DNA from 2 places in the Shewanella sp. GD03713 genome. Region 2 is predicted to be linked to the other one. Evidence: riboswitches for the same ligand, from Rfam matches in the RefSeq annotation. Region 2 holds a riboswitch; the other holds the start of a gene.
The links. A riboswitch is a leader RNA that binds a small molecule or an ion and turns the genes downstream of it on or off. The one in region 2 is predicted to bind cobalamin.

Region 1 (3,604 bases), 240 kb from region 2:
ACCGGCAACATAACGGGGTTTACCCGTGGCCTTTTCGATTTCATCACAGGCCTCACGGGCGAGGCGCGCACCTTCACGGTTAATTTCGGCGGACAGTGACTGCATGTCGTAGTCGGCCATGGCGATAGTGGTGGCGTTAAAGGTGTTGGTTTCAATAATATCGGCACCGGCTAATAGGTAGTCGGTGTGAATTTGTTTGATGATGTGCGGCTGCGTGAGCACTAAAAGATCGTTATTGCCCTTAACGTCGGTATGCCAATCCTTGAAACGCTCGCCACGGTAATCGGCTTCTTCCAGCTTGTAGCCTTGGATCATAGTGCCCATGGCGCCGTCTAAAATCAGAATGCGCTTTGACAACTGGTTGCGAATGTCTGCCAGTGTTTGGCTGGCTCGATGGAGAGATATCGCCATAAAATGATTACCTTTACTACAGCTAAGTTGAGTCCAAAGTACGCAATCGGGTGACAAATTGCATTTTATTATTGAATGTCGTTCGTTATGTTTTGGACATTTATACGTATAGACGTCCATAATACGCGACATCGGATTGTCAGGGCAAGGCTAAAGTTGGTATAGCATAGGCGAGATAACCCAGATAAAAACGATAAAAGGAAAGATCAGATGAAGCAGCTCAGGTTATTACTGTTACGCCATGGAGAATGCGAGGGCGGGGCGATTTTACGTGGCCGAGTCGATGTGCCGCTGAGCGACAAAGGCTGGCGGCAGATGTCGGCGACGGTGGAGGCGCAGGCGACTGTGTGCCACGGCATTTATAGCTCGACCTCAAGGCGCTGCGCCGAGTTTGCCAAGGCCTTTGCGGCTGAATTGCATTCGAGTGCGTCCGTGGGCAGTAGTTTAGATGCGCCCGCGCCTTTGCCGCTTAAGGTCAATCTGCTGGAGGAGTTACAGGAAATAGCCTTCGGCGATTGGGATGGTTGCCTGCTCGATGATTTATATCAACGCGATGGCGAGCGGATGGCGGCCTATTGGCAGAATCCCTGGGAGGTGACACCGCCCAATGGTGAAGCCATGGCAAGTTTCGAAGCCCGTATCGATGGGGCGATAGAACAAATCCTCGATAAAGAGTTTGCTCTGCTGGCGATGGATGATGAACAGGCCCACGGCGAGTTTAATGCCAATGCTCCCGCGGCGAATATCTGGGTAGTGACCCACGGCGGGGTTATTCGCCACTTGATGTCAAGGGCGCTGGGGGCGGTGAAAACCTTAGGTTTTTACAGTCAGCTCGCCTTACCCGTGGCGGCGGTGGTGACGATTAATGTCCTCGAGGATGAGCAAGGTAAAAGATACTGGCGTTTAGACTGGCCCTCGGGTCACTGTGAGTAGCTTGAACGCATCTGCCATCGGTATGATGAAAATTTTCTGATTTAAACAGCATTGCCTAATGAGCAAGATATAGGATAATGCTTTTCCCTGACGTTTGAGCCAGATAACGAACCCAGTACGTTAAGCTCAAAGGTCGCAGAAATAGGTGTTAGGAATTTTGTGCGATTGAGTGCTATTGCTTAAAGGCAACAGTATTTAAGCGCGCCGGATAACCCAAACATAATAGGGAATCGGGGAGCTGCCCGTCAGTAGCCCGAACTGTACCCGCAACTGTGAGTAGTCGAAGCGCTTTGCTTCTTACCTACGAGTCAGGATACCTGCCTATTTCTGTTTTCGCTGCGTGCAGCCTTAGTTCTCGAGCGGGTAACTCGAGGGAGCAGAAGATGACATTAATGAGTTTCGTCCTGTTGGCCCAAGCGGCGGCAGGCACAAATAACACCAATCAATATTCATGTGGGAGCAATCGTTAGTGATGCATTCCACATCGAGCCTTGCGCCCTTAGCGCCCGCTGCGACTTCCGCCAATATGGCACTTAAGGTCAGCCAATTGAGCTGGGCGATAGAGGGAAAAACCATTCTCTCGGAGATAAGCTTTGCCCTGCCGAAGGGGGAAATGCTCGGGCTGATTGGCCCCAATGGCGCGGGTAAATCTAGTTTGTTGCGCTGTTTATACCGCTTTATTCGCCCTGCTAAAGGGCATATCAGCCTGTTTTCGCAGGATATTAGCGAGCTGTCGCCCAAGGCGTTTGCCTGTAAAGTCGCTGTGGTGCAGCAGGATACGCCGCAATATTTCGATATGACCACAGAGCAATTGGTTGCCATGGGACTCACGCCCCACAAGGGCATGTTTGATAGCCATTCCAGCGAAGACAGTGACAAGATTGCCAAGGCGCTGGAAAAGGTCGGTCTGAGCCATAAAGTGCATCAGCAATACGATCGATTATCGGGTGGTGAGAAGCAGCGCGCCCTAATCGCCCGCGCCATAGTGCAGCAGCCGCAGTTATTGATTTTAGATGAGCCGACAAACCACCTCGATATCCGCTATCAAATTCAAATCTTAGAGCTAGTGCGAAGCCTTGGGATCAGTGTCATCGCCTCGATTCATGACCTGAATTTAGCCAGCGCTCTGTGCGACCACTTATTGCTACTGGATAAAGGGCTGGTGAGTGCCATGGGCACGCCGGCTCAGGTGTTAACCGAAGAACGTATTGCCGAAGTGTTTGGGGTATGCGCCCAAGTGACGCCCCATCCACAGCATGGTAACCCCTTGATTAATTACTTTTATGGCTATCAAAAGCCTAAGAGCGATACTGCGGACGCGGCGAGTGACACCCACCCAGTTTCGGCTCAAGCGTTACCTCCTGTGGCCTGCGCCTGTCATACCTCCGGGGCGCCAACTGCGGCCTTGCACAAGCATAGCGTTGAACCCACGCCATGATAGACACACTCAAATTGGTGACCATGAATTTTTTTAGCCATATTTTTACGCCGCTCACCCGCCAGCAATGGCTGATTTTAGGCTTGGCGGGCTTTGCCCTGCTCACCCCCATCGCTGCCGCGAGTTTTGGCGCGGCAAACATTAGCTTTTTAGATGTGCTGCATGTGTTTATCAATAAACTCAGTCAGTTGTTTATGACTGATGAGGCCGTAAGCACCAGCAGCATGACAGAGCGGATTGTGATGGAGCTGCGACTGCCACGGATTTTACTCGCCTTTGTGGCGGGGGCTGGGCTGTCCTTGGCGGGGAGTGTGCTACAAACCGTGACCCGTAACCCCCTTGCCGATCCTTATTTGTTCGGCATTAGCTCCGGTGCTTCGTTTGGTGCCGTGGTCATGTTGACGCTGTTCACAGGTTCTGGCCTGTTTGGCAATGCGGGCGCGATAGCCAATTCGGGGATTTTTAGCGGAGCGGGGGGCTTTGCGGGACTCTTGTGGTTTAGTTTGCCCTTCGGCGCCTTTATTGGGGCCAGTCTGTCGGTGTTAATCGTGCTGGCGTTAGCAGGGTTAGGCCTTAAGAGCCAGGTAGAGCGCATGTTGCTCTCTGGCGTGGCAACCTCCTTTATGTTTGGCGCGTTAACCAGTTTACTGCTGTACTTTGCCAGCCCGCAGGCCACCGCATCGGTATTGTTTTGGAGCCTTGGCAGTTTTGCTAAGGCCAGTTGGTCGCTGTTGGTGCTGCCGTCCTTAGTGGTGCTGGTGAGCTTTTTGATTATTCTCGGTTGGAAGCGCCAAATCATGGCGTTGCAAGCGGGGGATGAAA
Region 2 (3,604 bases):
TCCTCCTTTGCCTTTACGCGCCCCGACGGCAAAGTGGTACCCGTCGGTTATCGGGCTGACCTTAAAAATGTCGAGCAACTGATTGAACGCATTCCGCGCCTCACTTGGTTAGCGCAGGCAAATGATGGTTTTGTGGGGATCAGTGAAAAAGGAGAATGGGTCTCTTGGTCGATGAATCTGGGAATGTTTGATAAATCGCCGGTACAACCTGCCGACTCCTTGGTGGTTAAGCCGCTGGAATTTACCCCCGCTGCCCAATGTGAGACCCCAGAGCAACGGCAGGCGATTTTGAGTCAGGCAAGGCCGCAGCGTAAAATCAATTGGTCATTTGACTAACTCATTGTTGGGCATGTAGGGCATTTCTCAGCTGGTGAAGGTTCATTCACCAGCTTGTTTATCCCTCACCGACCTATCTTTGGCTGCTATTTGCTGTTTTACAGTTGTTATGACTGTATAAGTATCATTTTGTTTTGCTTTTTAACTGTTATCTTATTTACATCTTCGCTAGAATGCTGGATGTTTTCTATGCAATTTCATATGTCGTATTAACCCATAACAATGCGATACAAGGATGATAATAATGAAATGTATACCCCATATGCAGATGAGGTTATGGCAGGGCGCGAGCGTATTGATGCTATGCAGCCTAATCGGTTCTGAATCCGTTGAGGCGAAATTGGATATGCCTCGCCATGAGAGCAGTGCTTCCCATTCCCATGTGCTCCCCGTCTTTAGCCAGCAATTAGGATTTAACCTGCCAGAGGGGTGGCGCAAAGCCTACCATGAAGAACGTGCGGGCATGTTTATGGCGGAATTTGTGCCGGAGCAGGAGGCGCTCAATCAATGGAGTGCGCTGTTTTGTGTGCAAGGCTTTAAGGATATGGCCGAAAGCGTGAGCCCCGAGCAGTTTTTAGATGCGATGGCCGAGACTTACCAAGCCTCCTGTGACGGTGAGGTGGTTTACCAAAAGCTGGGGGATACCCAAGTGGATGGTCACGACGGATTTCAAGCCATTCTTGGTTGTACCACTATGCCGAATCTCCATGGCGCGACTCAATTTAATCCTACGGCCTTTACCTCTCATCCCCAGGGCGAAATTGGTTATTACACTGTAGTGAGTGGCGACAAGGATTTGTATTTGCTGCATAAATCGATGCGTGGTGAGGTGTTTTCTGCCGATAAACCTCCTCTGCAAGCCGCCAACAGTGCCGACTTTATCTCTGCCTTAGCGCCCTTTTCCTTAAAGTAGTTGTCAGTCGATAGACGGATGATCATGGACTTTCATCCGTATAGACGTCTATAATGCGCGCGCTCAGGCTTGATATGCCACGAGCCTTGTTGGGCGTTAACTGGTTTTTTCGCCCTATGAACCTCATTTTTAGTCAACCTTCTGTGGTGCTTGCGACGCATTCGTCGCGAGATAATCGGGAAGCCAGTGAAATTCTGGCACTGCCCCCGCAACGGTAAAAGGTGAGAGACGACCGCATTCGTTAGGTAGCTCAAGATGAGCCAGAGAATCGAGTGTGCAAAGGTCAGTTTCGCGTTTATCTCTCGTTGAGATAGACATAGCCTAAGTCCGGAGACCGGCCCTAAAGGTGTTTTTGAGATTTCGGTGGGCAGATCTCAAAATGCGATAGTGACTGTCAGTATTTGTTACTGAATCAACGGTATCGTGGCGCCAATGCCCCGTTTTCCTTGCAGGAGTTAAAGGTAAAATGGGAACACATCCAACTAAAATCGCGCTGCTGATCGGCAGCCTTTGCAGCTTTTCTGTTATCGCCCCCGCCGTGGCGGCCGATGATGCCAGCGTTGCCAAAGTCGATGAGCATATTGTCGTCATTGGCCGTTCAGACAAGACCCCCTTAAATATTGCCGCTAATGTGAATGTGATTGATGCCGCTGCGATTGAGCAGAGTGGCGCAACCAGCTTGACCGAAGTGTTACGTGGTCAAAGCGGTATTCAGCTATCCGACAATAACATTGGTACTAGTTTCGCGATGCGTGGCTTTAGCGCGAGCTCTGCGGTTAACAACACCTTGATTTTGCTCGATGGTCGCCGCTTAAATAATATCGATATCGCCGCGCCTAGCCTGAATGCGATTCCGCTCAATTTAATTGAGCGTGTTGAAATTCTATCGGGCAGTGCCGGCGTGCTCTATGGCGACCAAGCGGTAGGCGGGGTGATCAACATTGTAACTAAATCGCCTGAGAATACGGGCGGCAGCGTGCAATTATCCGGCGGCAGCTTTAATACCTACGAAGGTCGCGGCGATGTGTCGGGCGCCATCAATAAAGATTGGCACTATTTCCTGACCGGTAGCTACAACCAAGGCGATAACTATCGTAAGCATAATGCCAATGAAACTGGCTCTATCTTAGGCCGTATTCAATATAAAACTGCCACAGATTCTTTCTTCGTTGAAACCAGCTATTACGATGATGACCGCGAGAATCCTGGGGCGTTGACCCCTAAGCAGTTCAAAGAAAATCCACGTCAGTCTTCTAATAGCAGCGAATATGTTCATGAGATGACCACTGCGGCGCGCAGCGGTTATCAGCATCAGCTTAACCAAAACTGGGCCTTAGCGGCGGATCTGGATTACAGCGATACCTTAGTGACCTCATTAAACTGGGGCGCGGGTAGCCAAAATACTCGCTCGCTGCTCATGTTTAGCCCTAAAGCACTTGCTAATTACAGCACCCGTCAAGGTGAGCTAAACCTAGTCACTGGTTTAGACATCAGCCGCGGTAAGGCCGAGTTTGACTCTACGGCACGCAGCAACGTGCAGGAAATGCAAAGTGCTTACTTGCAAGCCACTGTGCCATTAAGCCACACCTTAAGCTATGTGGTGGGCGGCCGTTATGCGCGGGTGACCGACGATCTGGTCGATGGCAATGTGTATCCAAACGGCATCGATTTAGATGAAGATGCGACCGCATTCGAGTTCGGTTTAAATTACCGTCCGAGCGCCGAGCACAGATTCTATCTGCGTGGCGATGAAAACTTCCGCTTTGCTAAGGTCGATGAGCAAGCTTACACCCCGAAAGATGTGTATGGCTTAAAGCCGCAGACAGGCCGCTCCTATGAGGCGGGTTGGGATTGGACTGTGGCCAGCCAAAGCCTACGCGTTAGCCTATATCGCCTCGATTTAGAAGATGAAATCGTCTTCGACCCAAGTGCTGAAAAACCTGTTGGCGGCAGCTTCCAAGGTGCCAACGTCAATGCCGATGCATCACGCCGCTATGGCGCGAGTGCCGATTGGGATTGGCAGGTTACTCAAGCCCTCACCTTAGGCTTGGAATATAACTATATTGATGCTGAATTTACCGATGGGGTGAATGATGGCAAGCAATTGTCTTGGGTGGCTGAGCATACGGGACGCGGTTATGTCAGTATGGATTTTGCCGAGCATTTCCAAGTGTTTGCCGAGGCGATTTACACGGGCGATCGTTTTATCGAAGGCGATAACGGCAACGAAGGCGATAAATTATCTAGCTATGTTTTAGGTAATCTAGCCCTTAACTATACCCGTGATGCTTGGTTAGCGAGCCTGCGTATCGATAACCTGTTTGATAAAGAGTATGTTAGCTCGGGTTACTACGG

Region 1: it holds a riboswitch for cobalamin, as region 2 does, so the genes downstream of both, N5E87_RS16680 (ABC transporter ATP-binding protein) here and N5E87_RS17620 (TonB-dependent receptor) in region 2, are expected to answer to the same signal.

Annotation. Positions count from the first base shown of each region.
Region 1 is NZ_JAOCIW010000001.1:3,782,331-3,785,934, reverse strand. It holds gene metH (methionine synthase) at 1-411, opposite strand, end outside; gene N5E87_RS16685 (histidine phosphatase family protein) at 622-1,344, shown strand; cobalamin riboswitch at 1,525-1,684, shown strand; gene N5E87_RS16680 (ABC transporter ATP-binding protein) at 1,817-2,782, shown strand; gene N5E87_RS16675 (iron ABC transporter permease) at 2,779-3,604, shown strand, end outside.
Region 2 is NZ_JAOCIW010000001.1:4,021,650-4,025,253, reverse strand. It holds gene N5E87_RS17630 (hypothetical protein) at 1-336, shown strand, start outside; gene N5E87_RS17625 (hypothetical protein) at 581-1,249, shown strand; cobalamin riboswitch at 1,377-1,607, shown strand; gene N5E87_RS17620 (TonB-dependent receptor) at 1,716-3,604, shown strand, end outside.